DNA from 3 places in the Oliverpabstia sp. genome. Region 2 is predicted to be linked to each of the others. Evidence: a T-box and tRNA genes for the amino acid it is inferred to sense, from the RefSeq annotation. Region 2 holds a T-box; the other regions hold tRNA genes.

Region 1 (11,021 bases), on a different contig from region 2:
CACCTCCGCAGTACTCACAGACCACCTGCTGACCGGTCAGTTCCACCGACGCTCCACAGGATGGACAGATGATTTTCTGTACGGTGGAATAATAACTTTTTTTCTTCTGGACACGATCTGAGTTTCGGATATGCCGAGACTGAAGGATCCGAAGATAGGCATGTTTTCGATAATTCTCATAACGGATTTTCCCATCTTCAGTGGAAATCAGGATTCTCTCGAAGGCTTTCCTTATCTCACGGCGTATCCCTGACTTTTGACGAGTGGTATCGCCGCGCTGTTCCATCATTCTTTTTATTTTCCCCTTTTTCCGGTTTTTTGCCAGAAAAACAGAAAAATCGATATCCAGTATCCGTTCACCGATATAAATCCCTAACAAAATGGCAACTGTTGCAGCAAACCACGATGCATCTGATAGTCCCATATGTCGCCTCCCATTTCATGTTATCTATTTCTATTTTTATCCTTATTTTTCTTTTTTTCTGATTCTTCACCGTTTTCCGGTTCTTTCTCGAACATCTCGGCTATGAAGATCGCTGCAAAACCTGCTCCAAGGATAATAGCTACACAGCAGAACAAGAATTCCAGGGGATCTCTGTCCGGCGCAATCTTATATTTTCCTTTTGACGTTCTGTAAACTTCCACGTCGATCTCGTCCCCTGTATTGATCTCCTCATCGTTCCGGCAGTATACGGTGTCTCTGTCTTGGTAGGTTTCTCCATCGATCTCAAAAGTGACTTTCACTCTGTATTCCCGTAATTCTCTTTCACGATGATATCCATCCTCATCCTTGTCTTTATTTACGACTTCTCTGCAATATCCGACAACAGCCGAAACCTCCCGAATATCCGTACTGTTTTTATACTCATGGCTTGCTATCCGGCTTGAGACCACACCATAAATTCCTGCGCCACACACAACAAGTCCCACCAGAATACCCAATAGAATAATTTTTATATCTTTCTTCTTACCATTTTTTACACTACTCATCGCTATCCCTCCTTCCATTCTTTATATACTCTCTGAATCTTTATCCTGTCGGTTTCTCGAAACATTATCCATAGGTCCTGATGGCCTCCAGAAGCTGTGTATCATTTTGATTGGACGGCATGCTGGCGTTTTCTGTCTCATTTTCCAGAAGCAGTCCCGAGCCGCTGTATACAGAATACACACAGAATGTTTCTGACCAGCTAACCGGATCTTCACCCTTCTGATACCATTCGCCACCGGTTCGTGTCACCTCCATTGTCAGATACGTCCTCCCCTTCTCCTGGGAACAGCTCCAGGTTCCTTCATAAGCCTCTGTTTCTGTATCATCGTAGTTCTCTTCGTCCACGCCATATTCTCTTTCACACCACGAAATATGTAATTTCCCGCCTTTTCGGAATTCCAGAAAATAGTTTCCATAACTATCTGTACTTCCCATCGCTATCTGAAGTTCCCAGCTAGTGTCTGCCAGATCCTTTTCTTTCAGCTCCATACTGACATCTCCATACCATTCTCCAAATCTGCTGGCACCGCAGGCGGCATAATCCGTAAAATCCTTAGCCTGGGGCTCATCCGACTCGGTGACAGGGATTGCCACGCGTCCAAGCATATCCATCATGGGATACCAGTCTGCCTGGTAGCCGGCTTCTGTTCCCATGGATATCATAGCCGTAGCATATCCTCCCACTCCGTTACACATCACAAGATATGGTTCTCCGGTCTCGGAGGAATACAGTTGCCCTACTTCATCCATCTCAAAAGTCTCAAAGTTCATCCTCTGTTCTATGATCTCCACCGGATCATCACCGCTTCTCGGAACAACGCAAAACAGCTGTCCGATTTCGTTTCCAATGATCCTTTCTTCAGGAATCATCTTTACAAATGGATATTCCTCCGAAAAATCCGGAAAGTTTTCTTCGATCCATTCCGGTATCCGGTCTGCATAGGATTCGTCCACTTCTCCAAGAAAGGCCACTCCAAAGTTCTGAAGGGTTCCTTCCATGCTCTGGCGGAAAGCTTCCAGAGACTTCTCTGCTTTCTGTTCTTCTGTCTCTTCTTTCTTTTCCGGTTTTGGAGTAGTCTCCAGTTCTTCCGGCTGTTCCGGTTCCTCTGTAGTGGAACTGTCTTTTATTTCCGGTTTTCCGGCCTTGTTGGCTTTGATGGGAACCGGTTCGGCATCCCCATTCTCCGGGAGTTCTCCATCCGCCGTTCTTCCATTTACCATGCCGTCTCCGTCTTTCTTGTCAATACATCCGGTAAATATGATCAGCGATGTAATGCAGAGCGTTCCTGTAAGAAGGGCTCTGAGCAATATATTTTTATTTTTCACACATGTTTCCCCCTTTATAAAAGATTTCGAGCGCACCTAAGATAGATCGGGAGGGATGAACCCTCCCGATGTACTGCGAACAGATTGCCCATGTGGTAATCTGTTATTCTTTATTGTAACCGTTCAGTACCTTCACAGTTACGATTCAAAATTCATTTAAAATCACCTTCGGTGATGGGATTTTGGTGTATTCATGCCAAAACACCTCGCGGGACAGTGGCTACTGAATAGTTACTCTTTATTTATCAAAGCTTCATAGGTGTGGGACATCAGGAACTGCCCCGGATCATCCTCGGTCATATTTTCCATGATATTCTTTAAGCTTTCTTTTGAAGCATCGTCTCCACGCTCCATGATATATTTCATTGCGATTTCTCTTCCTCTTCTGTCTGCATCCTGATCCGCTACGATATCCAGCATCAGGTTATTAATTTCTGCCTCATCAAAATAGGTGGCTTCTTTCTTCCAGTCTTCATAGCTGGTGCCCATGCTGGAAGCACTTCTGAATGCGCCAACCGTTGTCCAATATGGAATATCTCCGTTGCGTGGCTTCTGTGACAGATAATCTATCGTTATGCGATATGCCCTTTCATTGGTATATCTATGGCTGGGGTAATCATACCACATATAGGTCAGGGAAGTGATGCACGCATCGTGGAACCGAACCAGACTGCTGTCCTTCAGAACTTCCTCCAGCGGATCGATCACCCGGTCATCGTGGAGTCTTCCGGCATACTTATATGCACACGTTCTTACTTCCTCATCCTCATCCCCCATCAGTTTGAGAATGGCATCTACCATGCCGTCAATACCCATAGCCCATTCAGATCCTATAGCAAGGGCTGCCTGTTTCCGGACATTGGCGTTCTCGTGCTCGGTCATATTCAAAACGAACTCTGCAACCGCCGGATTGCTCACGGCACCTCCAAGACTTCTTAAAGCGGCAAATAATACTACAGGTTCTGTTTCCTTGGCCAGTACTTCTTCTGCCATCTTTTCTTCCTCACTGCTTGTGCCAAACAGGCCTCCGATCGTAGTGAATGCATAGGCGCGAACGTTGGCATTCTCACTGTGGAGCATGTTATCCCTGATTGTTGTGGTATATGGAATCTTACAGCCATCATCCTTGAGGATTTTGAAAGCTTCATCGGTAATATTTTCTTCTCTGCCATAAAAGTCTTCTGTATAGTTTGCATAAGCATATGTAGAATAGAGTGCCAGTGCTTCGTCTTCTGTGATATTTTTCACGTCTTTGATACGATCTATCAGATCCTGAGCAGACATACTTTCATATTCTTTTTTCGTAACCTGTGCCGGTTCATAATCATCGTCCGAGAAATCTGTTTCGTTCTCGGTATCCGTGTCTTTATCTGATTCTTTGGTTTCTTTGTCCTCCTTTGGTACCGGTGTTTTGGGCGGAGCATCCGTTTCGGCAGAATCGTCTCCGGTATCTGTCGTTTCTACTCCTGAAGTTGTGTCTTTATCCTTGTTTCCGTCCTTTCCACAGCCTATAGGCATCGCCAGCATAGCTGCGACCAGCAGCATGCTAATAACTTTTTTCCACATCATAAAGTTTCCTCCCTTCGTTTCTGCAAAACTTTTTCTATGATTGACCTTACCTTCTCTATAATTATATTAAACAATATAAAACCAGTTTTCACTATTACTTGTGTTAGTTACCGATATTTGTTTGTCTGTTTCCTGTCAGAAAATGTTTTTACAGTTAATTTCCGCGAATCGTCAGAATACATTATTCAATTACGCATTTCATAAAAGTTCTCTATTTTCTATATTTTTCTATGTTTTTTCAAAAAAGCTGTTGACAACCAGTGTTTTTTCATGTATAGTACATTATGTTGTTGAGATGCAACAGAACTTCATAATAAAAGTTGTGCAGGAATGGCGGAATTGGCAGACGCGCAGGCTTCAGGTGCCTGTGGTAGCAATATCGTGCGGGTTCAAGTCCCGCTTCCTGCACTATTTTTTTGTCTTTGTACAGGCTGACTTCTGTTCTATATTTATTTTCTGCAATCGTAAAAAGATCGCTGCATTCACATTTTTCTGTAAACACAGCGACCTTTTCTTTCATCTCTTATTATAACTGTTCAATACCCTCACAGTTTCCTTTTATTTTTCAAGCACAAATGCTTCATACGGGCGAATCGTCATCTGTTCTTTGATTTCTCCTTCCGGATAGTTTGCGATCAGATAACTTCCCTTGCGGAATTCCTCCGGAATCTCTACTGCTACTTCTTTTTCACTGAAGTTACATACCACCAACAGTTTTTCCTCTCCCAATGTTCTTGTATACATATAGATTTCTTCGGATTCCGGCAATAACAGATCATAAGTTCCGTATACGATGATCTCTTTTTCTTTTCGCAGTGCGATCAGCTTTCTGTAATAATTAAATACAGATTCCGGATCGTCGACCTGTTTCTTCGCATTGATCTCTTTATAGTTCGGATTGACCATGATCCATGGTTCTACAGTGGAAAATCCTGCATAAGCACTGTCATCCCACTGGAACGGTGTTCTCGCATTGTCGCGGCTCTTACGGCACAGATAACGCATCATTTCTTCCGCGGTAAATACATGCTGCTCTTCTACCAGTTCTCTGTAAGCATTGATGCTGTCCAGATCACGGAACTGATCGATCGATGTGAACGGAACGTTCGTCATGCCAAGTTCTTCTCCCTGATATACATAAGGAGTTCCCTGCATCATGTGAATACAAGTTGCCAGCATCTTTGCAGATACATCATGATATTTTGCGGAATCATCGGCATATCTGGATACCGAACGTGGCTGATCGTGATTCTCCCAGAACAGACTGTTCCAGGCAATATCCTCCAGACCTTTCTGCCATTTGGTCAGAACAGCTTTCATCTCGCGCAGATCCATCTTTTTATCGGTCCATTTGTTATCCGCATCAGCATCCACATCCATATGTTCAAACTGGAATACCATATTCAGCTCTTTTTCATCGCTTCTTGCGTATTTTTTAGCTTCTTCCAGAGTCACACCGGAACACTCGCCTACGGTAATGGTATCCGCATTGTTTAATACTTTTTCACGCATCTCCTGCAGATATTCATGGACATGAGGACCGTTTGCCGGCTCATTAAAGCTTGCGTATCCATTGATTCCCGGCTTTCCATCCGGCAGATCCGGCTGTTTGGAAATCAGGCTGATAACATCCATACGGAATCCATCTACTCCTTTTTCCAGCCACCAGTTCATCATGTCAAATACTTCTTCCCGGACTTTTGGATTATCCCAGTTCAGATCCGGCTGTTTTTTCGAAAACAGATGCAGATAATACATATCCGTTTCTTCATCATAATCCCATGCCGGCCCGGAGAAACAGGAGCCCCAGTTATTCGGTTCCTTTCCATCTTTTCCATCTCTCCAGATATAATAGTCACGATATGGATTGTCTTTAGACTTTCTGCTCTCTATAAACCATGGATGTTCATCGGAGGTATGGTTGACTACCAGATCCATCACGATCTTGATTCCATGTTCATGAGCTTTAGCAAGCATCCGTTCAAAATCTTCCATTGTTCCGAACTCAGTCATGATTGCACGATAGTCGCTGATATCATATCCGTTATCATCATTCGGGGACTGATATACCGGGGATAACCACACAACATTCACTCCCAGTTTTTCCAGATACTCCATCCTTTCCGTGATACCGTTCAGATCACCAATACCATCCCCGTTGCTGTCCTTAAAACTTCTCGGATAAATCTGATATACGATACTTTCCTTCCACCATTTTTTCTCCATAGTCTTATTTTCTCCCTTTTTCTATACTATTCTGACTTTTCCTGTTCACCGATTCTCCGAATCACTTCCGTCACAAGTGCGCGGAATTTTGGTGCTGCAAGATCGGCGGCTTCCTGTACCTCTTTGTGGGACAGCGGCTGTGTACTCAAACCTGCTGCCAGATTCGAGATAAAGGAAATTCCAAGAATTTTCATTCCCATGTGGTTGGCTGCCACAGCTTCACATGCTGTACTCATTCCCACAGCATCTGCCCCCAGGGTCCGTGCCATCCGTATCTCCGCCGGTGATTCATATGCAGGACCGGTAAACTGCAGATAGGTTCCTTCCTGAAGCTCAAGATTCAATGATTTGCTGCTCTCCCGGATGATTTCCCGGTACTCCCTCCGGTAAATTTCACTCATATCCGGAAAGCGCGGTCCAAGATCGTCCATATTGGCTCCGATTAACGGTGATGGCACAAAACTTGAGATCTGATCCGTGATCATCATCAGATCGCCGGCATGAAAGTTCTCGTTGACTCCACCGGCTGCATTGGTCAGAAACAGGATCTCTGCACCCATTTTCTTCATAAGACGTACCGGAAGTACCACATCCTGCATCGGATAGCCTTCATAATAATGTACCCGTCCCTGCATCATAACAGTAGGTACACCTTCTACCTTTGCAAATACGAACTGCCCTTTATGTCCGGCTACCGTAGACCGTGGAAATCCTTCGATGCTCTCATATGGAATGGTTTTTTCCACTGTTACATGTTCTGCATAATCCCCCAGACCGGATCCGAGGATCAGTGCCAGTTTCGGTACAAACGGCAGCCCCTCTTTCACCGCCTCATAACACCGATTCAGTTTTTCTTCACTCGTCATCGCCGTCCTCCTTCTGCACACAGGCATCCCATACTTCCTGCTCTGCATCCTGTTCCGGTGCTGCCTTTTCTGTTTCTTCTTTCTGCACTTCTTCAGATTCTTTCTCCGGTTCTTTACCTTCTTTTTCTTTCGTCTCTTCCTCTTCTTCTGTCTCTTCTACAGAACCCTGGGTAAACCAGTCTTCCTCTTTTTCTTCCTCTTCTCCCGGAAGTTCCGCACCGCAGTACATACAGAATACAGCGTCTTTCGGGTTGGAGATTCCACAGGCTGGGCATACATTTTTTCCCTGTTTGGCAGCCATGCTTTCTTTACACTCTGCCAGTTCTTTCTGAAGACCCATAACCACTTCACAGTGACCGGTCAGCTCTTCATCCGGTGTATCGCCATCTACGTAACGCCGGTATACGATTTCACCGAGATCTGCATATTTTTTCCGTATCTCTCTTTGCAGTGTCCGCACTTTGTTTCGCATCTTCTGTGTCTCAACAAATTCCTCTGTTTTCTTTCCTACAACCCCTGCTGTTTCCGTAATCGTCTGTTTAATGCTGCCAAATAAATCTTCGTTCATAAGTCATACCTCCTTGAATATAAAACCCCATTTGTATCCGTTTTACTGCAACAACAGCGGCTCCTGTCCTCTTAAAAGGATCTTCGGACCACCGGTGTGTTCAATATATTCTTTGGTGATGATCACCTCTCCAATACTGTCGTCCTTTGGAATCTCGTACATAATATCCAGCATGTATTCTTCCAGAATCGCTCGCAGTGCTCTCGCACCGGTATCTTTTTCCAGTGCTTTTTTTGCGATTGCACGCAGTGCATTTTCTTCAAATTCCAGTTTGACTTCGTCCATCTCCAGTAGTTTTTCATACTGTTTCAGGATTGCATTGCGTGGCTCTTTAAGAATCTTCACCAGCATGTCTTCATCGAGTCCCTGCAATGTGAAAATGATCGGCAGTCTTCCAAGAAATTCCGGTACCATACCGAACATTCTCAGATCCTCCACCGTTACCTTATTCAACAGATTTTTATCATTGTCATATTTATCTTTCAGATCCGCCTGAAAACCAATTGCTGCCTTTTTGTTTAACCGTTCTTTGATGATTTCCTCCAGATCCGGGAATGCACCGCCACAGATAAATAAAATATTGCTGGTATTTACTGTAGTCAGTGGTACCATGGCATTTTTACTGTTCGCTCCCACCGGCACTTCCACATCACTGCCCTCGAGAAGCTTTAACATCCCCTGCTGTACTGCCTCACCACTGACATCTCTCTGGTTCGTATTCTTCTTTTTTGCAATCTTATCGATCTCATCGATAAAGATAATTCCATGCTCTGCCCGCTCCACATCATTGTCTGCTGCCGCAAGTAGTTTGGAAACTACGCTTTCGATATCATCACCGATATAACCTGCTTCCGTCAGCGAAGTCGCATCCGTGATCGCAAGTGGCACATCCAGCAGTTTCGCCAGCGTCTGCACCAGATAAGTCTTACCACTTCCGGTCGGTCCGATCATCAACATATTGGACTTTGCAATCTCTACTTCACCATTTTTCTGCTCTGCGCTGAGTACTCGTTTATAGTGATTGTACACACCAACCGAAATCACCTTTTTCGCATGTTCCTGACCGATCACATATTCATCCAATTTTTCTTTGATCTTATGTGGCGGCGGAACATCCTTCATGGTAAATTCCTGCTTCTTTTCTTCCGTTTTCTTTTTCTTCTTCACTCTCTGTTTCTCTGATACCTGATTCGGAATACTCGACAGATCCATCATGCTGATATTGGGCATGTGGCTCATCAGCTCCCCGTAATTCATATTGCTGTTATTCATGGTATCAAAACTTTTCTGCATACATTCCGTACAAATATGTATATTCTGAGGAAGCGTGATCATCGGTCCTGTCTTGCTCTCCGGTCTCCGACACATAAAACAGACTTTTTCGTATTCATCTTCCTTCGTATTTTCATCAGAAGTCTCTCGCCCCTGCTTTTCTTTTTCCAATAAATCCTTGTCTTCTGACATCCGTTTATCCCTTTCTCATCCCACATTTTATGAGACACTGTCCCCGAAACCACCTGTCACTCCTGTGTACTTCCGGTTACCTACCCTATATTATAAAACAGAATCTTCTTGCCCTCAAGTAAACTTTTTCTAAACACAGCTTTCAGCATACTGTCTCCCCCTATTTTCCTTCTGTTCTCCCCCTCTGAATAAGTTCTATCCCTTCATTCCTTTTATTTCCTGCCATTCCCACCATATTTCAACTTTCTCCCACCGTCAACGCACAGCAGCAGGGGTTCCCACCAGGGTCCGGCAACACTTTGTGGGCGTTTAGAGCAAGCTTTAAGATCCAGTCCTTAGAAGAACTTGACAATGAGCGGCTCTCCGCGAACTGGCATTTAGTTCTTCTTAGGACTTAGCTTAAAGTTGCTCTGCCCACGTTGCCGGACTCTGACGGGAACCCCTGCCGCGTCCGTCTATGATACTACTTATTCTCTTACTTACCCTGCTGGGGATCTGCCTGCTTCATCTCACTCTTCTTTCCAAGAGTAACCGAAACCGTCTGCTCCTGATACTCCCCGTTCTGTGCCCGGCTGATCACAACCTCCACAGTCTCTCCTGCCTGATAATACTCCAGTTTTCCAACCAGATCCGAACTACCGGAAACCGTCATACCGTCAAACTTGACAATCACGTCACCTTTCTGGATACCTGCTGTCTGTGCCGGTCCGCCCTCTTCCACAGAATCTACAAAGGCACCCAGTGGGATACCGTAAGTCTGTGCAGAAGTAGAATCTACATTCAGACAAGTCACACCGATATAACCCGCATGATCTTCATCCGCCTTATATCTTGTCTCGCGGTTCATCAGTTCATCCAGGATTGGCTGTGCCACAGATACCGGAATCGCATAACCCATTCCTTCTACTTCGGTGGCTGCCGCTTTCGCAGAGTTGATACCAATCAGTTCTCCCTGCATATTCAGCAGTGCCCCACCGCTGTTGCCGGGATTGATTGCTGCATCTGTCTGGATCAGTTTCCCGGTTGTCTTTCCGTCTTCGTCGGTCACTTCACGATCCACCGCACTGATCCATCCGGAAGTTACGGACTGTCCATATCCCAGTGCATTACCAATGGCAACTACCTGTTCCCCGATTTCCAGCTCATCGGAATTGCCGATGCTTACTACTTTAATGGATTTCAGAGTATCTTCACTCATATCCGAAATTTTCACAGCGACTACCGCCAGATCGTTATCGGAATCCGTTCCCTTGACCTGAGCTTCGTACACCGCATCATCATCAAAAGCAACCGTTATAGTATCTGCATCAGCTACTACATGATTATTCGTTGCTACCAGGATCTCACTGTCATTCTGTCCTACAATGATACCGGAACCGGAACTCTCGCTCGGATACTGCTGCACACCGCCAAAGAAATCCTGTACCGTTTTTACAGACGCATTCGTAATAGATACAACAGACGGCATACAACTTTTTGCCACCTGTGCAACGGTGTATTCTCCCGTTGTGCCTGCGCTTACTTCCTCCGTTGCATCACTTCCGCTTCCTGCTGCACTGTTACTGTCCCCGGCAGCATTCTCCTGCTGTGGCAGTTCCGTGGTCGGAAGCTGATACTCTGTTTTCTGTTCATTTTTAATTTCTTTATTCGCGATCATACTGGATCCGATGATAATACCGCCTGCAACTACACCAAAAAGTACCGCCAGACCAAGCGTTACTATTACTTTTTTTCCTGTTCCGCCCGGTTTTCTGTGGTCCTGTGGTTGATTCTGATCCTGCTGTGGCTGGTAATACGTATAATTTCCGTACTTTCTCTGACCGGTCACCGGACCGTTCTGCGTACTCTGTTCCCGGCTCGTCCAGGAATTCCCACTCTGATACGCTCCGCCATTTTGTGTATTCTGGTTATTCTGACTGTTTCCCGCACAGCCCCAGTTACCATTCTGATAGCCCCCGGTTGTCTGTCCGGAAGAACTGCTGTTTTCCATCTCTTTTGTTGTATGATTTCC
Region 2 (8,807 bases):
AGAAGAAATCATCCGCAAGCTGCAGCAGGAATACATCACCCGCGGTTCTCATACGGAAGCAATGCAGAGTGCACTGATCTGCCAGCTTCTGGTCACGGCAGCCCGTGGACTTGAAAAAGGGCAGCGACATAACCCAGAAGAAGAAGGGTTGTACCGGGATTTTCAGGCACTTCGCATGGAGATGCTCCGCCATTATGAAAAACACTGGACAACCGAACAACTCTGCAATCAGATAAACCTGGAAAAAAGTCAGTTCTACGCTTATTACCGGCAGTTTTTTCACAGTACCCCACACAACGACCTGCTACAGGTCCGTCTTGACAAGGCCAAAAATCTACTGACAAATGAAGCGCTGCCGATCCAACAAGTGGCTCTTTCCTGCGGATTTCGAAACATGTCTCATTTCAGCCGATATTTTAAACAGCAGTGCGGTTGTTCGCCAAAAGACTGGATCTCCAGCGTTTCTCCTCAATGAAAAATCACTGTTTACCGATAACAATAATCGAAAGACCAGTGGATCATTTTATAAGGCAAAGTCACACAAACCGCACAATATATGGTACAATGTAAAAAAGGAATTCTGTATATCATTCTATTTGCTATAATCAGAAGAAAGGAGACTACGCTTATGAAAAGAAAATGGCTTTTTGCTTCACTGCTCCTCACAGCAGCATTGACCATGACATCCTGTTCTTTTAAACTTCCGGTCGAATTACCCTTCAAGATTCCATTCATTACTGCAGATAGAAACACCAAACAAAACGACGAGGATCCGTCTGACCCGGAAAAAACCACTGATCCGATAATAACGGACGAACCTGAAGTTCCTGAAAATATCGACACCACGGAAAACACTCAATCAGATAATGATCATGGATCTCATACACCTGATGAGGCAGATCCTTCTCCGTCACAACCAGATGAAGACCCTGTTGATGCGCCGTCCGGTCAGGAGAATTCTGTGGACATACCGGTTCTCATGGGAGGTGCTCTTCCTTATACCGGTATGATTTCTATACTAAATGAAAATTATGAAGACGGGACTCACCGATATGACGATATGTTAGAAGACGGGATGTCTTGCATCGTTGACTATTGCTATGTCAACCCGGAAGATCTTCCAGACACTCCGGAGGCATACGCAACCCTTGCAGCAGAAAAACTGACCGACGGTGGCATATATAACATTCTTTCCGTTTACCAGGACGATGGTTATACTGAGAGTCTTTCCTATCCGGTGTATATTGTTTCCTTTACCAGCGGAAACAACGAGGATACCAATTTCTGGCTGGCATTTATGGTCATACGGGATGGATATACGTACCTGTATGCTCCCAGCGTATCTTGCAATGCGGATTATACCGCGGAAGAGCTCGGACAAGATCTTTTCCCACGTCTGTTTTTTTCCGATTCGATAGACAACTGATGCTATGAAAAAGCACCTGACTGTTATATGTTACTGTTATGTACCGTGGCAATACTTTTCTTTGAGAGCAGATGGCTTTTTCCACACAAATATGTTACACTTAACCCTGTAGTAATAATAACTGGGAGGTAGAAAAACTATGACTGAGCAGGAGAGAATGAAACAGGGGTATGTATGGCAGAATGATGATGAAAATATGAGTCTGCAGGCTCACACAAAAGCACTGGTAAGAGAATTCAACAGTATGCCACCGGAAGATATGGAAGGAAGAGAAGCACTTCTTCACGATATTTTCGGAAAAGTAGGAAAAAATGTATGGATCACTCCACCGCTTACAGCAGCTGTTGGAAAATATGTATCCATCGGAGACGGCACCTATTCTAATATGAATCTGACACTGATCGATGACTGGAAGATCACCATCGGAAAAAATGTGTTGATCGGACCGAATGTAACCTTGTGTACCACCGGACATCCCATTGATCCGGAACACCGGGGGGACGGAATGTATTCATTCCCAATCACCATTGGTGATAATGTATGGCTGGGAGCCAATGTTGTCGTTCTTCCGGATGTAACTATCGGAGAAAATTCCGTGATCGGTGCCGGTTCTATCGTAACAAAAGACATTCCGGCAAACTGTATTGCTTTTGGAAGTCCATGCAAGGTATATCGTGAGATCAATGAGCACGATAAAGAATACTATTTTAAAAACCATCGTTTTGATGAGCAGCCCTAACGAGATAAAATATGCTTCGCGAATTTATACGATTGGTATAAATTCTTTGCATCGCGAGGTGTGTTACCGGGAATGGAGTGAACAGTAACACTTTGGCTTGCTGCCCGTGTAAATAACAGGAAAGCCTTGACAAACACTGTCTTTGCAGTTAAAATATTTTATGTTTTATAAAGTATACGACCTGGAAGGGGAAGAGTAAAAGCGGTATCGTTCTTTCAGAGAGCTGTCGGTTGGTGCGAGTCAGCAGAAGAGAGCTTTGAACTGGCCCCGGAGTCCTTTTTCCGAAACATTTTCATAATTTATAGAAGATGCAAGTAAGAAAAAGCGGGAGTTCCCGTTACAGAATCCATAAGTGCATGAGGCTTATGCTTCATGAAGTAGAGTGGTACCACGGAAATAAAGTCCTTTCGTCTCTAGTTGAAAAACAGAAACAAAAGGACTTTTTATATTTCAAGCAATACCTAGGAGGAAGAAACCATGACAGTACCTTATAATCATAGGGCAGTAGAAAAAAAATGGCATGATATCTGGGAAGAACACCCGGTGAATGTGGATGATGGCAAAAAGCCAAAATATTATTGTCTGGACATGTTCCCATATCCGTCAGGAAATGGTCTTCATGTCGGACACTGGAGAGGATATGTAATTTCTGATGTATGGAGCCGCTACAAATTATTGAACGGTTACTATATCATTCACCCGATGGGATGGGATGCTTTCGGTCTGCCGGCTGAAAACTATGCGATCAAAATGGGTGTACATCCTGCAAAATCAACCGCAGACAACGTAGCAAATATCAAACGTCAGATCAACGAGATCGCAGCTCTGTATGACTGGGATCGCGAAGTAAACACCACAGATCCTGAGTTCTACAAATGGACCCAGTGGATCTTTGTAAAGATGTTTAAAGAAGGTCTGGCTTACGAAAAAGAATTCCCGATCAACTGGTGTCCATCCTGTAAAACAGGTCTGGCAAATGAAGAAGTTGTCAACGGAAAATGTGAACGTTGTGGTTCTGAAGTAACTAAGAAAAATCTGCGTCAGTGGATGCTGCGTATCACAAAATATGCAGACCGTCTGTTGAATGATCTGAACAAACTGGACTGGCCGGAAAAAGTTAAAAAGATGCAGAGTGACTGGATCGGTAAATCCTATGGTGCAGAAGTTGAATTCCCGGTTGAAGGAAAAGACGAGAAGATCACTGTATACACCACCCGCCCGGATACCCTTCACGGTGCAACCTTCATGGTACTGGCTCCTGAGCATGCCATGGCAAAAGAACTGGCCACCGATGAAACAAGAGAAGCTGTGGAGCAATATATCTACGATGCATCCATGAAGTCTAACGTGGATCGTCTGCAGGACAAAGAAAAGACTGGTGTATTTACCGGATCTTATGCAATCAACCCGTTAAATGGTGCCAAAGTACCGATCTGGCTGTCTGACTATGTATTGGCTGATTACGGTACCGGAGCAATCATGTGTGTACCTGCCCATGATGACCGTGACTTTGAATTTGCAACCAAGTTCAATATTCCGATCATTCAGGTAATCGCAAAAGATGGAAAAGAAATCGAAAATATGACAGAAGCATATACCGAGGCTTCTGGAACTATGATCAACTCCGGTGACTGGAACGGTATGGAATCTTCTGTACTGAAGAAAGAAGCTCCGATGATGATCGAAAAGATGGGTATCGGACGTAAAACCGTAAACTTCAAACTGCGTGACTGGGTATTCTCCCGTCAGCGTTACTGGGGCGAGCCGATTCCGATCGTTCACTGCCCGAAATGTGGAAACGTTCCGGTACCGGAAGAAGAACTTCCGCTTCGTTTACCGGATGTAGAATCCTACGAACCGACAGGAACGGGTGAATCTCCACTGGCTGCTATTGACGAATGGGTTAACTGCAAGTGCCCGGCCTGCGGAGGACCTGCAAAACGTGAGACCAACACTATGCCACAGTGGGCAGGTTCTTCCTGGTATTTCCTGCGTTATGTAGATAACAAAAATGACAAAGAGCTGGTATCCAAAGAAAAAGCTGACAAATATCTGCCGGTAGATATGTACATCGGTGGTGTGGAACATGCGGTACTGCATCTGCTGTATTCCCGTTTCTATACCAAGTTCCTGTATGATATCGGAGCTATTGACTTTGATGAACCATTCCACAAACTGTTCAACCAGGGTATGATCACCGGTAAGAACGGTATCAAGATGAGTAAATCGAAAGGAAACGTTGTTTCTCCTGATGATCTGGTAAGAGATTACGGATGTGACTCTCTGCGTATCTATGAGCTGTTCGTAGGACCGCCGGAACTGGATGCAGAGTGGGATGACAGAGGAATCGACGGTGTATACCGTTTCCTGAATCGTTTCTGGAAACTGGTACAGGACAGCGCAGAAGCAAATGTTTCAGAAACTAAAGAGATGGTAAAACTGCGTCACTGCCTGATTCACGATATCACAGAACGTCTGGAAAGCTTCAGCCTGAATACCGTTGTTTCCAAATTCATGGAATATAACAACAAGATGATTGACATGGCTAAGAAGACCGGTGGTATTGACAAAGAAACACTGTCTACCTATGTAATTCTGCTTTCTCCGTTCGCTCCGCACATTGCCGAAGAACTGTGGCAGGTTCTGGGTCATGACACATCCGTATTTGCAGCAAAATGGCCGGAACATGATGAAGACGCTATGAAAGATGACGAAGTAGAGGTACCGGTACAGATCAACGGAAAAACCCGTGCAGTCATCAGTATCCCGGTTGACATTTCCAAAGAAGATGCAATCGCAAAAGGAAAAGAAGCCGTTGCTGACAAACTGACAGGTACAATCGTAAAAGAGATCTATGTACCGAAGAAAATCATCAACATTGTTCAGAAATAATTAAAAACAGTAAAAGACAAGGAGGTCTGCATTGTATTTGGCAGGCCTCTTTTGCATATCACGGGATAAAGGAGGATGTTTTATGAATACGATTGAACTACTGGATGCACTGCAGCTGAAAGCCAAGAAAGACCCGGAACTTCGAAAAGCACTCTTTGCAACCCGCAGTGAGAAGAATCCTGTCGATGCTTTCTGTAAAAAATGTCAGGAAGAAGGTTATCCAATCTATACGATGGATCTGATTCAGGCAGGGGAAGAGTTTTATGCTTCCATGCGTCGCAGTACCAACGGTGGGGGAGAAAATTCGCCAAAACTGGAAGGCGAAGACGATTTTTATGAATTATTTTTCGCCACTCTGGAAAATTGAGAACATGATATGATATCTGGCGTGTTTTGTCATTGGAAAATGACATGCAATTTTTCTGATAATATAGTAGAATTTGTCGTTTTCACCGAAATTATTTGTTGACATTCGTTTAAGTTTCACAAAGCAGTTGCTGTTTTTGTGAAAACATGTTACAATCTATATAACTTTTTAAGTGACAAAAATAAAGATAATAGGAGTGGTAAATAATGTATCAGGAAGAATACAAACGCTGGTTGGCAGCAGATCTTGAGGATGCCGATCTGAACCCGGAACTGTCCAGGATCGAAGGAAACGATGATGAGATCAAAGAACGTTTCGCGGTCGCATTAAAATTCGGAACTGCTGGTCTTCGTGGGGTCCTGGGAGCAGGTACCAATCGTATGAATATTTATGTGGTCCGTCAGGCAACACAGGGACTGGCCAACTGGGTAAAAACACAGGGCGGCACACAAACTGTAGCCATCAGCTACGACAGCCGTCTGAAAAGTGATGTATTTGCAAAGACTGCTGCAAGTGTACTGGCAGCCAACGGAATCAAAGTCAGAATCTATGATGCTCTGATGCCGGTTCCGGCCCTTTCTTTCGCAACCAGATATTACAACTGTAATGCAGGTATCATGGTAACTGCTTCTCATAACCCTGCAAAGTACAATGGTTATAAAGCATACGGTCCGGACGGATGCCAGATGACAGATGATGCTGCAGCAATCGTTTACAATGAGATTCAGAAAACTGATGTTCTGACCGGTGCAAAATATATGTCTTTTGCAGCAGGTGTAGAAGAAGGACTGATCCGTTTCGTAGGAGATGACTGCAAACGTGCCCTGTATGATGCTATCGAGTCCAGACAGGTTCGTCCGGGTCTGTGTAAAACTGCAGGACTGAAACTAGTATACAGTCCGTTAAACGGTTCCGGTCTGGTTCCTGTCACACAGGTACTGAAAGACATCGGAATTACTGATATCACCATTGTCCCCGAACAGGAATATCCAAACGGTTACTTTACAACTTGCAGTTATCCGAACCCGGAAATCTTTGCGGCTCTTGAACTGGGACTGAATCTTGCAAAAGAATCCGGTGCTGACCTGATGCTTGCAACAGACCCGGATGCTGACCGTGTAGGTATCGCTATGAAATGTCCCGATGGTTCTTATGAACTGGTCAGCGGAAATGAAGTGGGTGTTCTGCTCCTGGATTATATCTGTGCAGGACGTATTGAAAAAGGCACGATGCCACAGAATCCGGTAGCAGTAAAATCTATTGTATCCACACCGCTGGCAGATGCCGTTGCAAAACATTACGGTGTGGAATTGAGAAGTGTCCTGACCGGTTTCAAATGGATCGGTGATCAGATTGCTCAGCTGGAAGCAGCAGGTGAAGTTGATCGTTTCATCTTCGGATTCGAAGAAAGTTATGGCTATCTGGCTGGTCCTTATGTACGTGACAAAGACGCAGTCATCGCTTCCATGTTGATCTGTGAGATGGCTGCTTACTACAGAAGCACCGGAAGTTCTCTGAAAGCGAGACTGGAAGAGATTTACAAAGAATATGGTCGTTACCTGAACAAAGTAGACAGCTTTGAATTCCCGGGACTGAGTGGTATGGATACTATGGCAGGTATCATGGAAGGACTCAGAAAGAATCCTCTGACCGAAATCGCAGGCAATAAAGTTGCCAGCGTAACAGACTATGAAAAACCGGAAGAAACCGGTCTTCCGGCAGCCAACGTTCTGATCTACAAACTGGAGAACAACGAAACCGTTATCGTTCGTCCATCCGGTACAGAACCAAAGATCAAGATCTATTACACCACGCTGGGTAAAGATCTGGCAGAAGCAGAAGCAGAGAAAGAAAAACTGGCTGAAGCTTTAAAACCGATCATGGCATAAGGTAACGAAAAAATACGCTGTACAAATGGGCAATACAGAGAAATCTGTATTGCCCATTTTTTCTGTTTAGATAATTTATATACCGAACGGTAAATAAATTGCTGGATTTCTGTAAGAAGGTGTGGTATTATAATAAAAGTAAATATACTATGATCACAAAGGTACTGAACAGTTAAATAAATTGTAGAAATAGAGGTGCATTCACATGAGTTGGTACAATGAAGCTATATTTTATCATATTTATCCCCTGGGTCTTACAGGTGCTCCGGCACAGAATGACTATGGTGCTCCGGCACATCGGTTGAATACCTTGTTGCCATGGATCGATCATATCCAGAAGATTGGATGTACAGCACTGTATATCGGTCCGTTATTCGAAAGCGTTGGACATGGATATGAGACTACAGATTATAAGAAACTGGATTCTCGTCTGGGAACCAATGAGGATCTTACGAACTTTGTAGCTGCCTGCCATAAAAAAGGAATCCGTGTGATTTTCGATGGTGTCTTCAATCACACCGGACGTGATTTCTTTGCTTTTAAAGATATCCAGGAACACCGGGAACATTCCCGCTATGTCAACTGGTATTGCAATGTAAATTTCTGCGGAAACACAGAGTATAATGATGGTTTTTCCTACGAAAACTGGGGAGGATATAATCTTCTGGTAAAATTGAATCAGCGCAATCCGGAAGTACAGAATTATATCTGTGATGTGATACGTTTCTGGGTGTCTGAATTTGATATTGATGGTATTCGTCTGGATGCTGCAGATGTCCTGGATTTTGACTTTATGCATGCCCTGCGCCGTACTGCTGATGAAGTAAAAGAGGATTTCTGGCTCATGGGAGAGGTTATCCACGGTGATTACAGCCGTTGGGTTAACGGCGATACTCTGCACAGTGTAACAAACTATGCTCTGCATAAAGCCCTGTACAGCGGGCATAACGACCATAATTATTTTGAAATCGCACATACCGTTAAATATCTGCAGAATATGGGTGATCTGGATCTTTACAATTTTGTGGACAATCATGATGTAGAACGGATCTATACCAAACTCAGCAACAAAGCGCATTTTGCACCGATCCATATATTGTTGTATACTCTGCCTGGTATTCCGAGTATTTATTACGGATCGGAATTTGGAATTGAAGGAAAGAAAGAAAAATTCTCAGATGTAAGCCTTCGTCCGGCACTGGATCTGGAAAATTACAAAAATGCCGTCACTGAAAATCCCTGTACAGCGCTGATTGCTGCACTCGGAAAGATCCGTCAGGGCACACCGGCATTAAGCTATGGAAAATATTATGAACTGATGCTTACCAACCGGCAATATGCTTTTGCACGGGATCTGGACAATGTACGTGTGATTGTCACCGTCAACAACGATGACAATGCCACAGATATGAATCTGCCTGCAGGTAATACTGCCATATATATCGGTGCACTTTCCGGTAACCGGGCAGAAGTACAGGGTGGAAGAATCCACGT
Region 3 (11,021 bases), on a different contig from region 2:
GAAAACGGCGCAAGACACGAAATATCCACCTGATCAAGTCCTCCCACACTTATCGTCTCGGAATCACTGGTTTTCGGTGTCTCACCACCTGCAGTATAGAACTGATGGGAAATCAGTATATTTCGTTTCTCCGTATCCACCTGCTCTCTCTCCAGAAGAAATTTTACCGCCTCATTATAATCCCTGCGTATCTCTTCCCATCCGTTTTTCACTTTTATCTCTGTTTCCCCGTCGCGGTCTCTTTGTTCTCCTGCTCCGTCCTCTCTGTCTGTTTCCTTTTTGCTCTCTTCCATTAGTTTTCGCACATATCCAGGTTTCACAAACGGAAGCATCCATACCTCTGTCTCTCCCCATTCATCTTGAAAAGTGACCTTTTTCAGATGGTCTTCCGGTATCTGTGGACAGGTTCCCGCCACATAGATCTGTTGCCTGCTCAGAATCTTTGCACCGAACGCCAGTCGTTCCGGAGAATCATGATTCCCGCTGATGATCAGCACCGGAATCTTCGGTTCCAGCTGGCTTACTTTGGTAAGAAACCGGTCAAATACCGTAACCGCTTCCGCTGCAGGTACTGATTTGTCATACACATCACCAGCGATCAGGACACCGTCCGGTCGTTTCTCCCGGATCAATTCATAAATCTCTGTCAGGATCCACTCCTGATCTTCCAGCAGAGAATATCCATATAACTGCTTCCCGATATGCAGATCGGATAAATGAAAAAAATGCATTGCCTCGCCTTCTTTCTGTTAGATTTCTCACATTATCGCGACAGTCGTCAAGGTCTCGTGCAGGCACGGACTTTGACTCGTTGCTCGCATAGACTATGAGAAACACGCTCCGCGAGTTTCTCAAACTACCGCGGCAGTCGTCAAGGTCTCGTGCAGGCACGGACTTTGACTCGTTGCTCGCGTAAACTATAAAATTCCCCACACAACCGGTCATTGGCCGGATGGCAGGGAATTTTGATCCTTATTCTTGCTCCTGTGTTTCCTTTTTCTCTTCTTTTGTTTCTGTCACTTCTGCAACCTCTTCCTCAGATGCTTCCTGAACCTCTTCTGTTACGTTGGCATCTTCTTTCTCCAGTTCCCTGGTCAGTTCCAGTGGTGTGATATTCTCCGGTGTTACCTGTGTTGCATGCTCCATCAGACTTTTCTTCTGTCCTGCTTTTTTCGGTTGAACGGAAGTTTTATCTGCTTCCTTTCCTTTTTTCCGATTGTTCGGTTCTACCGCATAGATACGATCCGGATGATTTTTCGCTACCTTTTTCAGGCCACTAACCGCCCAGAGCAGAAACAACGGTAACAGCAGATTGGAAATGATCATAAACGGACTGATCATATGCATTGCTGTCAGTGCAACACCCGCCAGAACTTCGAGACCCAGAATTCCCAGGCTCATTTTCCACAAAAGTGCAACCTTATCCAGCCGATTGTTTAACCGGAAACAAAAGATTCCAACCATGGTTTCGATCACTGCCTGAATATAATATACTACGCTGCATGCGCGAAGTGTTCCGCTTGTAATGTCAATCTGTTTTAATGCCTCCAGAACCTCTTCATTCCCCTTGTCCGCCATTCCTGCCATTGACCAGCACCGCATACCGTAGGACAGGCTGGATGTCAGAGCTGTCATAACCAGCATGATTCCCACCAGCATAACGATCATCTTGCCGTTAAGGGCCCGGCGCATTTCCTTCTGATCCTGATATTGATACATAGTTTTCCTCCGTTCTCCTGTTTCTTTTTCACTGTCCGTAACTGCTTTATAACTTTACAGTTACCACTATTTTTCAATTTTAATGAAGAATCTTTTGTTTGTCAAACTGAAACAGAGACTTTATTCTTTTTTTACATTTGTTTTCTTACGATCCGATATTCGTCGTCCAGCTGATAATACGGACACTGGTAAAAAGTATCACTTAAAAACCGATACATCTCATCTTCATCCAGATCCACTTCGCAGCAGTAGCAATCGGATTCTTCATCGTATACATAATTCGCACAACTCTCACAGTTTGTCTGTTCTGCCATCACTTTTCCCCCGTTTTCTTATTTGCAGTCCTTTTTCCGGCTCTGCTTTCGCTGTGTAGAGAGCCCTGTTTTTTATTATATCCGCTCTCTTACTCCGATACAAGTGGAAATCTATTTTTCCATCTCAAAATAAAATGCTTGCTTTTTATCCGCTGATATGATATTATAAAGGTCGGTTTTAGCGAACCGTTTTTCATGCCGCTGTGGCGGAATTGGCAGACGCACTTGACTCAAAATCAAGCGGTTAACAGCCGTGCCGGTTCGAGTCCGGCCAGCGGCATCCGAGCTGTTGCATACATCATATGCAGCAGCTTTTTCTTTACACGGACGTATATTTCTGCTAATAAAATCAATCCATTGGATTAATTATTGATATTCACCGAAAAAAATCCCCTGTTGGAAATCCTGAACTTCCACAGGGGATTTTTTTATTGTATATCAATAAAACATAATTCTTCCCGTTTTCCTGAAATTAGTTTACGTGAATGTGTTCTCTTGATTTTTCTGCAATCTCTGCTTTGATCTTTTCTACAAAAGTATCCAGTGGCAGAACCGTAGTTTCTTTTTCGCCATGCAGACGGAAGGAAACGGTTCTGTCGTCTTTTTCATTGAATCCGACAACCAGCAGATACGGTACTTTTTCTACCTGACCTTCACGCATACGATACCCAAGTTTTTCTGCACGGTCATCCAGTTCCACACGGACATCTGCTGCTTCCAATGCATCCACGATTTCCTGTGCATATGCATTCAGACCTTCATCGTCGGTCTTAACCGGCATAACACGTGCCTGAACAGGTGCCAGCCAGGTCGGCAGGTTTCCTTTGGTCTCTTCCAGAATGTATGCCATGAAACGATCCAGAGATCCAAGAATTGCGCGGTGCAAAACAACCGGTGTCTGTTTTTCTCCGTTGCTGTCGATGTAGGACAGATTGAATTTCGCCGGCAGGCAGAAGTCCAGCTGACAGGTAGACAGGGTAATCTCGTTACCGATGGCAGGCTGTACATTGACATCCAGTTTCGGGCCATAGAATGCAGCTTCTCCGATTTCTTCGGTGTATTCGATTCCGATGCTGTTCATTACATCACGCAGTGCATCTTCTGCTGTGTTCCACATCTCATCATCATCATGATATTTTTCTTTGTTTTCCGGATCACGCAGAGACAGTACACAACGATAATTGGTGATTCCGAAATCTTTATAGGTACTGAAGATCAGTTCTACTACTTTTGTAAATTCATCCTTGATCTGTTCCGGTGTTACAAACAGATGGGCATCGTTCTGACAGAAATGTCTTCCCCGTTCGATACCTTTCAGCGTTCCGCTGCTCTCATAACGGAAGTCATGCGCAATCTCGCCGATACGGATCGGCAGGTTTTTATAAGAATGTCTTTTATTTGCATAAATCATCATATGATGCGGACAGTTCATCGGACGAAGAACAAAAGATTCCCCTTCCATCTCCATCGGCGGGAACATGTTCTCTTTGTAGTGATCCCAGTGGCCGGAAGTCTTATACAGGTTGACAGTACCAACACAAGGTGTCATAACATGCAGATAACCCAGTTTACGTTCTTTTTCCTTGATGTAATTTTCCAGCTCCTGCCAGATTGTATATCCTTTCGGCAGGAACATCGGCAGACCACGTCCAACCAGATCGTCAACCATGAACAAATTCATATCTTTTCCAATCTTTCTGTGATCTCTTTCTTTTGCTTCCTCCAGTAACTGCAGATGTGCTTCCAGTTCTTCTGCGGTCGGGAAACATACACCGTAGATACGCTGCAGCATTTTGTTTTTACTGTCACCCTTCCAGTAAGCTCCGGAGTGACGAATCAGTTTAAAATGTTTACAAAGTTTTACATTATCCACGTGAGGTCCACGACACAAATCGGTAAAGTCACCCTGATCGTAAACAGTGATATTTCCCTCTTCCAGATCTGCGATCAGATCCAGTTTATAAGGATCATCGGCGAACATTTCCAGTGCTTCTTCTTTAGACACTTCACGACGGATGATCTTTTTGCCGGATTTTACAACTTTTTTCATCTCTTTTGTGATCTTTTCGATGTCCTCATCACGAATTACATCCTCTCCAAGATCAATATCATAATAGAAGCCCTCTGCAACAACAGGTCCAACCCAGAACTTTGCCTGTGGATACAGATGTTTGATCGCCTGAGCCATTACATGGGCACAGGAATGATTCAATGTTTTTAACTGTTCATCTTCTTTAAAATTTACCATTTTTCTTCTCCTTTTTACCATTGTCAGCGAGAAAAACACGCTATTACGGCAGTAGTCAAGATTCCATGAAAGAACAGACTTTAACTCATTACCCGAGTAACGAAAAAACACCCTTAGATGACAGACTGCCACCTAAGGGTGCTATTATGCACGGTTCCACCTTATTTTTCTCTTATTGCCTGTAACAGAGCAACCCGGTAACGCTTCGGATGAAATCTCATCCTTCTACGCACAACTCAGAAGTGGTTTTCCTGCAACCTGTCCATAAGAAACTTCCACCATACATTTCTCTCTCTGTATAGATCTGACTGCATTACTTTCTTCGTCAACGCTTTTTCATACTATTTTCTAAACCGAGTTCATTATAATATAATACCGATGGAAATTCAATGCTTTTTTACTCAATTTCCACTTCGTTTCCTGTTCTTTCCCCTTTTGTAAACGCCATTGCATTGTTAAGAGTTGTCTCACTGATGGCATCCAATGCTTCATAAGTGAAGAATCCCTGATGAGAGGTAATAATAACATTCGGGAAGGACAGCAGTCTCGCCGTCACTGAAGTCTCCATAATCTCATCGGAACGGTCTTCAAATACATTTTTCTTTTCTTCTTCGTATACATCCAGGCCGACTGCAAAGAATTTTCTTGCACGGATTCCCTCGATCAGATCTTCTGTCTTTACCAGACCACCACGGGAGGTATTGACCAGGATCACACCATCTTTCATCTTTCTGATAGATTCCCGATTGATCATATGATAGGTCTCATCCATCAGTGGGCAGTGAAGGGAAATCAGGTCGCTCTGCGCCAGCAGTTCATCCAACGATACGTATTTTACGAAATCCAGTGCCGGATTCTGATATTTATCATAGGCAATGACATTCATGCCAAATCCATGACAGATTCTCGCCATTGCCGCACCGATTTTACCGGTTCCCACGATACCGGCTGTTTTCCGGTAGAAATTTACTCCCTGCATACCACCAAGGCTGAAGTCGTTTTCGCGAACTCTCACATAGGCTTTGTGGATTCTCCGGGTGGCAGCCAGTGCCAGTGCCATCGCGTGTTCTGCTACAGCTTCCGGGGAATATCCGGGCACACGCATGACTTTGATTCCACATGCGGTCGCTTTCTCCACATCCACATTGTTAAATCCCGCACAGCGCATCAGAATCAGTTTCACTCCACACGCAGACAGGACATCGATCGTTTCGGTTCCCACATCACTGCTGACAAATGCACAGATCGCATCGTATCCTTTTGCCAGTTTTGCAGTACTCGGAACCAGTTCAGATTTCAGATATTCGATCTGAATATCCGGATAGTCTTTTGCTTTTGCTTCAAAAGACTCTTTATCATAACTTTTTGTATCATAAAATAAAATCTTCACAGCATGCTCCTCCTTTTTCTGTTTTTTCATATAGAAACATTATTTTCCAGACAGTTTTCTGTCTTTCTTATTATATCCTTTCTTCTTTTTCCTGTATACATTTTTTTAGAAATTGATAGATTTCCTCATCAGTAGGCGGACATCCCTGCAGACAGGAAGCAAACCCCCTGGTGCAGCTGCCGATTCCAAGCGTTCCTGTCTTTCCCCGATATCCCTGTCCGATACATATCTTCGTATCCAGTTTTTCCAGAACGCCTTCTTCTTTTAACCGGTCGAGTGCAGGAATCAGATACCCGTAACAGGCACTGCAGGACTCCACCTCCTCTACGGCATCCGCTACTTCCACTACTTTTCTCCTTCCGGTCTTTACCACCTGTGAAACCGGTGGATTCAGTTCCCGGACCCGGGCCTGTGTCCAGTCTGCACATCCGGCCCCCAGCGCTTCTGCCATTCGGATATACGGCACTTCTTCCACCCCATACCCCATCTCATGGCAGACAAATGCATCGACCAGTACCGGATCTCTTCCGGCGATCAAACGGTTCATCTCCACCGGATTGCCTCCGTCCTCAAAGTCCCAGTCCCCGCAGATATTGTCAACCAGAATAAAATCCTGATGCAGCCCGACTGCCAGGTGTGCAATCGGTTTATGCAGTCCCATCGCGTGAAAATGACGTTTTTCCCGGTTTGGAAGCAGTCCCTTCATATTCTTCAGTGCACAGGTGATCTTCGTCTGGCAATGCCCCTTCATCACCGGTACATTGATCAGAAAATCGAGACTTTTTGCCTCCCGGCAGATCTCAAGTTCCATCCCTCCGCACTCCGTCAGTTCTCCGGGATCTGCCTGCATATCTTTAAATGGAACCTTGTACATTTCGCTCAGCTTCTCATATCCACAGACTTGCATGGATTCTCTCGTCTTATCCCCTACCCAGGAACCTTCCAGCATGATGATATTCTGAAATCCCGCTTCCTGCAGATATTCGATGATTCCAGCCACAATTTCAGGATGAGTTGTTGCCCCCAGAAAAGCCTCCGACGGAGCCACCAGGTTCGGCTTGATCCCAATCTTTTTGTCCCTCGCTCCGATCTGTGCTTCCAGTCCGGCAGCATACAGGATCTCTTTTGTCATCTCTTTATACTCTGTTCCATGAATCAACAGTAATTCTTCTTTTTCCATATCTGTTCCTTTCTGTCTGCTTTTTACGTAAGAGTCAAAAAACCCCGGAGTTCACCCCGGGGTTTTTATTTTTCTGTTTTATCGTAACTGTTCAGTACTCTCGCAGAATGCTACCTACTGAATAGTTGCGTTTTATCTTCTTTTCAGGAAATCCGGAATCTGGATATCTTTTCTCGGAACAGTACTGCTGGTCGGTGCTCCCGGATTTGCTTTTGGCATCTGGAAACTCGGCATCGTCATACCCTGGGAAAATGCAGGTTTTTCCGGTGCTGCTTCTTTTACCTGTGCAGTCTGTACTGGCTGAGCAGGTACTGCAGAAGCTTTGCTTACGCTTGCCTGTTTTGCAGTTGCATCATTCAGTCCGGTTGCAATAACCGTGATCTTAGCAGAATCTACTGCGGTATCATCATACATGGCACCAAAGATGATGTTTGCATCTTCGCCTGCCAGGTTCTGTACATAGCTTGCAGCATCATTTGCATCCATCAGGGAGATATCTCCGGAGATGTTAATGATCACATGGCTTGCACCCTGGATGGTTGTCTCAAGCAACGGACTGGATACAGCCTGCTGTACAGCTTCCAGTGCTTTGTCGTCGCCCTTTGCCTCGCCGATACCGATATGAGCGATTCCTTTGTCTTTCATGACAGTCTGAACATCTGCGAAATCCAGGTTGATCAGTGCCGGCATGTTGATCAGGTCTGTGATGCCCTGTACTGCCTGCTGTAAAACTTCATCTGCTTTCTTCAGTGCTTCCGGCATCGTAGTCCGACGGTCAACGATCTCAAGCAGTTTATCATTCGGGATAACGATCAGAGTGTCTACGTTGTCTTTTAATTTATCAATTCCCATCAGAGCGTTGCTCATACGGGTTTTTGCCTCAAAACGGAACGGTTTTGTCACAACACCGACAGTCAGGATGCCCATCTCTTTTGCAATACCTGCAACAACCGGTGCAGCACCTGTTCCGGTTCCGCCACCCATACCACAGGTAACGAATACCATGTCAGCACCTTCCATCAGCTGACGGATCTCTTCCATACTCTCTTCTGCCGCTTTTTCACCGATCTCAGGCTTTGCTCCGGCTCCAAGACCTTTTGTCAGTTTCTCACCTATCTGTAATACGGTAGGAGCTTTGCAAAGAGTCAAAGCCTGTTTATCAGTGTTTACCCCGATAAACTCCACACCGCCGATTGTTTCTTCTACCATGCGGTTTACTGCATTATTACCGGCTCCACCTACACCAATTACTATAATCTTTGCAGATGATTCCGCTTCATTTGTCATAATCTCTAACAAAGTACTTCCTCCTTTTTTGCTTGCGCTTATATTTATTCCCTTCAGGGTACTTTTGCCTTATCTTAAAGAGTTACATATGGTTATATAATATAATTTCTTCTCTGATTAATCAACTATTTTTTTCAGATTTCATGTTTTTTTTCGAATTTTGTAAGGTTTTTCCGGATTTTGTTTTCCTGCGGTTTACTCCCCCGCAGTTTTCTGTGTCTCCGACGTATCTGTACCGTTTTGTTCTGTTCCTGCCCCGGTGTCCGTCATCCCCCCGTCCTCTTCGGTAGTACTGTTATCGCTTCCGTCTCCGGATCCGTTGTCCTGTGTGCTGTCATCCTGTGTCTTTGTATCTTCACCGGAAGCATCAGGATCTGTCACGGTGTCTCCTTGTGTATCACTTTCATCTGTTGCAGAATCTGCGCTGCCCTCTCCCTCTCCTGCCGGATCCTGAGATCCGTCTTCAGTTTGTGTATCTGCCGCCGGATCTTCCGTATCTTCGCCGAAGTCTCTTCCCTCAATCTGTGCAATTTCCATTTTCAGTGTATACAGCGTCTCTTTCGAAAAGATAATGTTGGTAATATCCGTTTCATAATCTTCCAGGTGGAGAATACCCGTAAAATCAGATAATTTTGGAAGAATTGCCGCTACTCTGGTAATCTTTTCCTCCAACAGCGTATCTTTTCCCAGATTGCAGTGGATGTTTCCGTTGTTATACACCAGAATAATCTCCTGATTCTCATCAAAACACACCATCTCCGGAAGAATTTCATACTTTTCCACCATACGGGTGATTCCAAGAATTGTATTATAGATACCATCTGCAATCGCCGGAATCGTATCTCCGAGTGCGATACCTTTTTCCTTATCTGTGATGCCGATAACTCTTGGCACATCTGTTACTGCTGCCTTAAATTTTGTCGCGTTTTCATTCCCGGTATCAGACTCTACAGCCTGCAGTACCTGTCCCTCTGTACTGTCTGCCTGTTGCGTATCACTCTCTGTACCATCTTCTTTCTGTGCATCTTCTGTATCTGCCCTGTCCGTTGTATCGGCACTTTCTCCTGTCAGAGCTTCCAGTGCCGCATCCGCTTCTTTTGCGGCAGCTTCCTGTGCGGCCTGCTCCTTTAACTGATTCAGTTCTTCTTCTTCCTGATCCATGGAATCAATTTCATCCTGCTCCATAGCAGTCACTTCCACCACAAGTCCGTCCTTGTTAAAATACAGCCTCTCTGTTCCCTGTGTGATATAACCGACAATTTTTTTCTCATTTACATGGATCCGAATGGTATGGGCATTGACTCTCTCAAGATCAAAAGAATCCACAAACGGAATATTTTCTGCATTTTTATGTCTTTCAAATAACATCGCAAGCACCGTGTTAGATGTCAATGGTGTTGTCATCACATATTCTTTTACTTCTTCATCGGTGTATCTGGTATTTCCCACCACATACACTTTGTCCACCCGAAACAAAAAGAAAAATGCCAGCAGAGCCAGCAGCACGATGGCTGCCACAGCTCCGGCTGTAATCATTTTTCCTTCTTTTGTCAGCTCTATTCTTCTGAATCTTTTTTTCATTCTTCCACCTGTTCCCTTATTCTGATTACCGCACCCAATTGCCCGAACAACTGATCCGGTCGTTCATATCCCCGTTCTATATACTCCGCATGTTTCACGACGCTTTCTCCCTGTGCTGAAAGCCCCGCCACCACAAGCGCAGCACCTCCACGCAGTTCCCTGGCACATACCGTTGTCCCCGTCAGTTTTCTGCCACCACAGACAACCGCCTGTCTGCCGGTAACCGTGATCCTGCCTCCCATTTTTCTCAGCTCTTCCACTATCTGAAAGCGTTTTTCAAAAATCCTTTCTTCGATCCTGCTTTCTCCCGGAACTGTAAGAAGCACCGACATCAAAATTGACTGCATATCCGTGGGAAATCCGGGATACGGCATCGTACACACCTGCTCCACCGGAAAACGGATTCCGGCTGCATTCGCCCTTAGTGTACCACTCCTCATCTCCCATTGTCCACCCATTTTCTCATATACCCGAAGTACAGATTTCATTTCCTGCGGATCCACATCTTTCAGACCGATCTGACCTCTTGTGGCTGCAGCAGCATACAGACAGGTTCCCGCTACGATCCGGTCTGTAGGAATCGTATATTCCACATCCCGCAAAGCCGCGGCTCTGCGCATCCAGATTTTTCTTGTTCCGATCCCACGGATTTCCGCTCCCATCGCCTGTAAAAAATGACATAGATGCATGATTTCCGGCTCCAGGGCACAGTTTTCAAGAAGCGTTTCCCCCCGTGCCGTAACACCTGCAAGCAAAGCATTTTCCGTAGCACCCACACTGGAAATCGGAAAATGAATATGGGCACCGGAAAGACCCTCCGGACATTCTCCGCAGATCTCCCCCTCTATTTCCCTGATCAGGACACCCATTTTTTTCATTGCATCCAGATGCAGATCAACAGGACGTGCCCCGATCGTACAGCCGCCGGGATAACCGATCCGGATCCGCTTACATCTTCCAAGCATACTTCCGAGCAGCAGGATGGAAGATCGCATCGTGCGCGTCTCTTCTCCGGGAATACCGGTCTCACAGATCTTATTACAGTCCAGCTCCAGTGTATGGCCACTCCACGCGGTCTTTACTCCGATCGACCGCAGGATTGCTTCCATTTCAAACACATCTGCAATCCGGGGACAGTTGTGAAGCACGGTCCTTCCCTCATGCAGCACTGCAGCCGCCATCATTGGCAGGGCAGCATTCTTCGATCCCTGAACCTTTACTTCTCCTTCCAGCGGACCATTTCCACGCATCCATATTTCACTCACTCGTTTGCTCCCACATGCCCTGTTATCTTATTCTATG

Evidence for each region. The T-box of region 2 lies ahead of leuS (leucine--tRNA ligase). A T-box ahead of a tRNA ligase gene usually reads a tRNA of that ligase, here a tRNA-Leu.
Region 1: it encodes a tRNA-Leu, which carries the amino acid that the T-box ahead of leuS (leucine--tRNA ligase) is inferred to sense. The anticodon was not compared.
Region 3: it encodes a tRNA-Leu, which carries the amino acid that the T-box ahead of leuS (leucine--tRNA ligase) is inferred to sense. The anticodon was not compared.

What each region holds. Positions count from the first base shown of each region.
Region 1 is NZ_JALFPR010000084.1:840-11,860, forward strand. It holds gene MSA64_RS05760 (zinc ribbon domain-containing protein) at 1-424, opposite strand, end outside; gene MSA64_RS05765 (hypothetical protein) at 445-990, opposite strand; gene MSA64_RS05770 (hypothetical protein) at 1,055-2,317, opposite strand; gene MSA64_RS05775 (HEAT repeat domain-containing protein) at 2,549-3,886, opposite strand; tRNA gene MSA64_RS05780 (tRNA-Leu) at 4,211-4,294, shown strand; gene MSA64_RS05785 (glycoside hydrolase family 13 protein) at 4,445-6,112, opposite strand; gene MSA64_RS05790 (purine-nucleoside phosphorylase) at 6,139-6,978, opposite strand; gene MSA64_RS05795 (zinc ribbon domain-containing protein) at 6,968-7,546, opposite strand; gene clpX (ATP-dependent Clp protease ATP-binding subunit ClpX) at 7,589-9,010, opposite strand; gene MSA64_RS05805 (S1C family serine protease) at 9,486-11,021, opposite strand, start outside.
Region 2 is NZ_JALFPR010000156.1:150-8,956, reverse strand. It holds gene MSA64_RS11050 (helix-turn-helix transcriptional regulator) at 1-475, shown strand, start outside; gene MSA64_RS11045 (hypothetical protein) at 629-1,426, shown strand; gene MSA64_RS11040 (sugar O-acetyltransferase) at 1,566-2,165, shown strand; T-box leader at 2,339-2,583, shown strand; gene leuS (leucine--tRNA ligase) at 2,643-5,057, shown strand; gene MSA64_RS11030 (hypothetical protein) at 5,140-5,424, shown strand; gene MSA64_RS11025 (phospho-sugar mutase) at 5,631-7,313, shown strand; partial or broken gene MSA64_RS11020 (alpha-amylase family glycosyl hydrolase) at 7,519-8,807, shown strand, end outside.
Region 3 is NZ_JALFPR010000140.1:845-11,865, forward strand. It holds gene MSA64_RS09780 (exonuclease SbcCD subunit D) at 1-731, opposite strand, end outside; gene MSA64_RS09785 (hypothetical protein) at 973-1,719, opposite strand; gene MSA64_RS09790 (DUF6472 family protein) at 1,851-2,033, opposite strand; tRNA gene MSA64_RS09795 (tRNA-Leu) at 2,231-2,313, shown strand; gene thrS (threonine--tRNA ligase) at 2,506-4,281, opposite strand; gene MSA64_RS09805 (2-hydroxyacid dehydrogenase) at 4,679-5,671, opposite strand; gene MSA64_RS09810 (DUF362 domain-containing protein) at 5,742-6,851, opposite strand; gene ftsZ (cell division protein FtsZ) at 6,984-8,138, opposite strand; gene MSA64_RS09820 (cell division protein FtsQ/DivIB) at 8,334-9,719, opposite strand; gene murA (UDP-N-acetylglucosamine 1-carboxyvinyltransferase) at 9,716-10,984, opposite strand; gene MSA64_RS09830 (FtsW/RodA/SpoVE family cell cycle protein) at 11,017-11,021, opposite strand, start outside.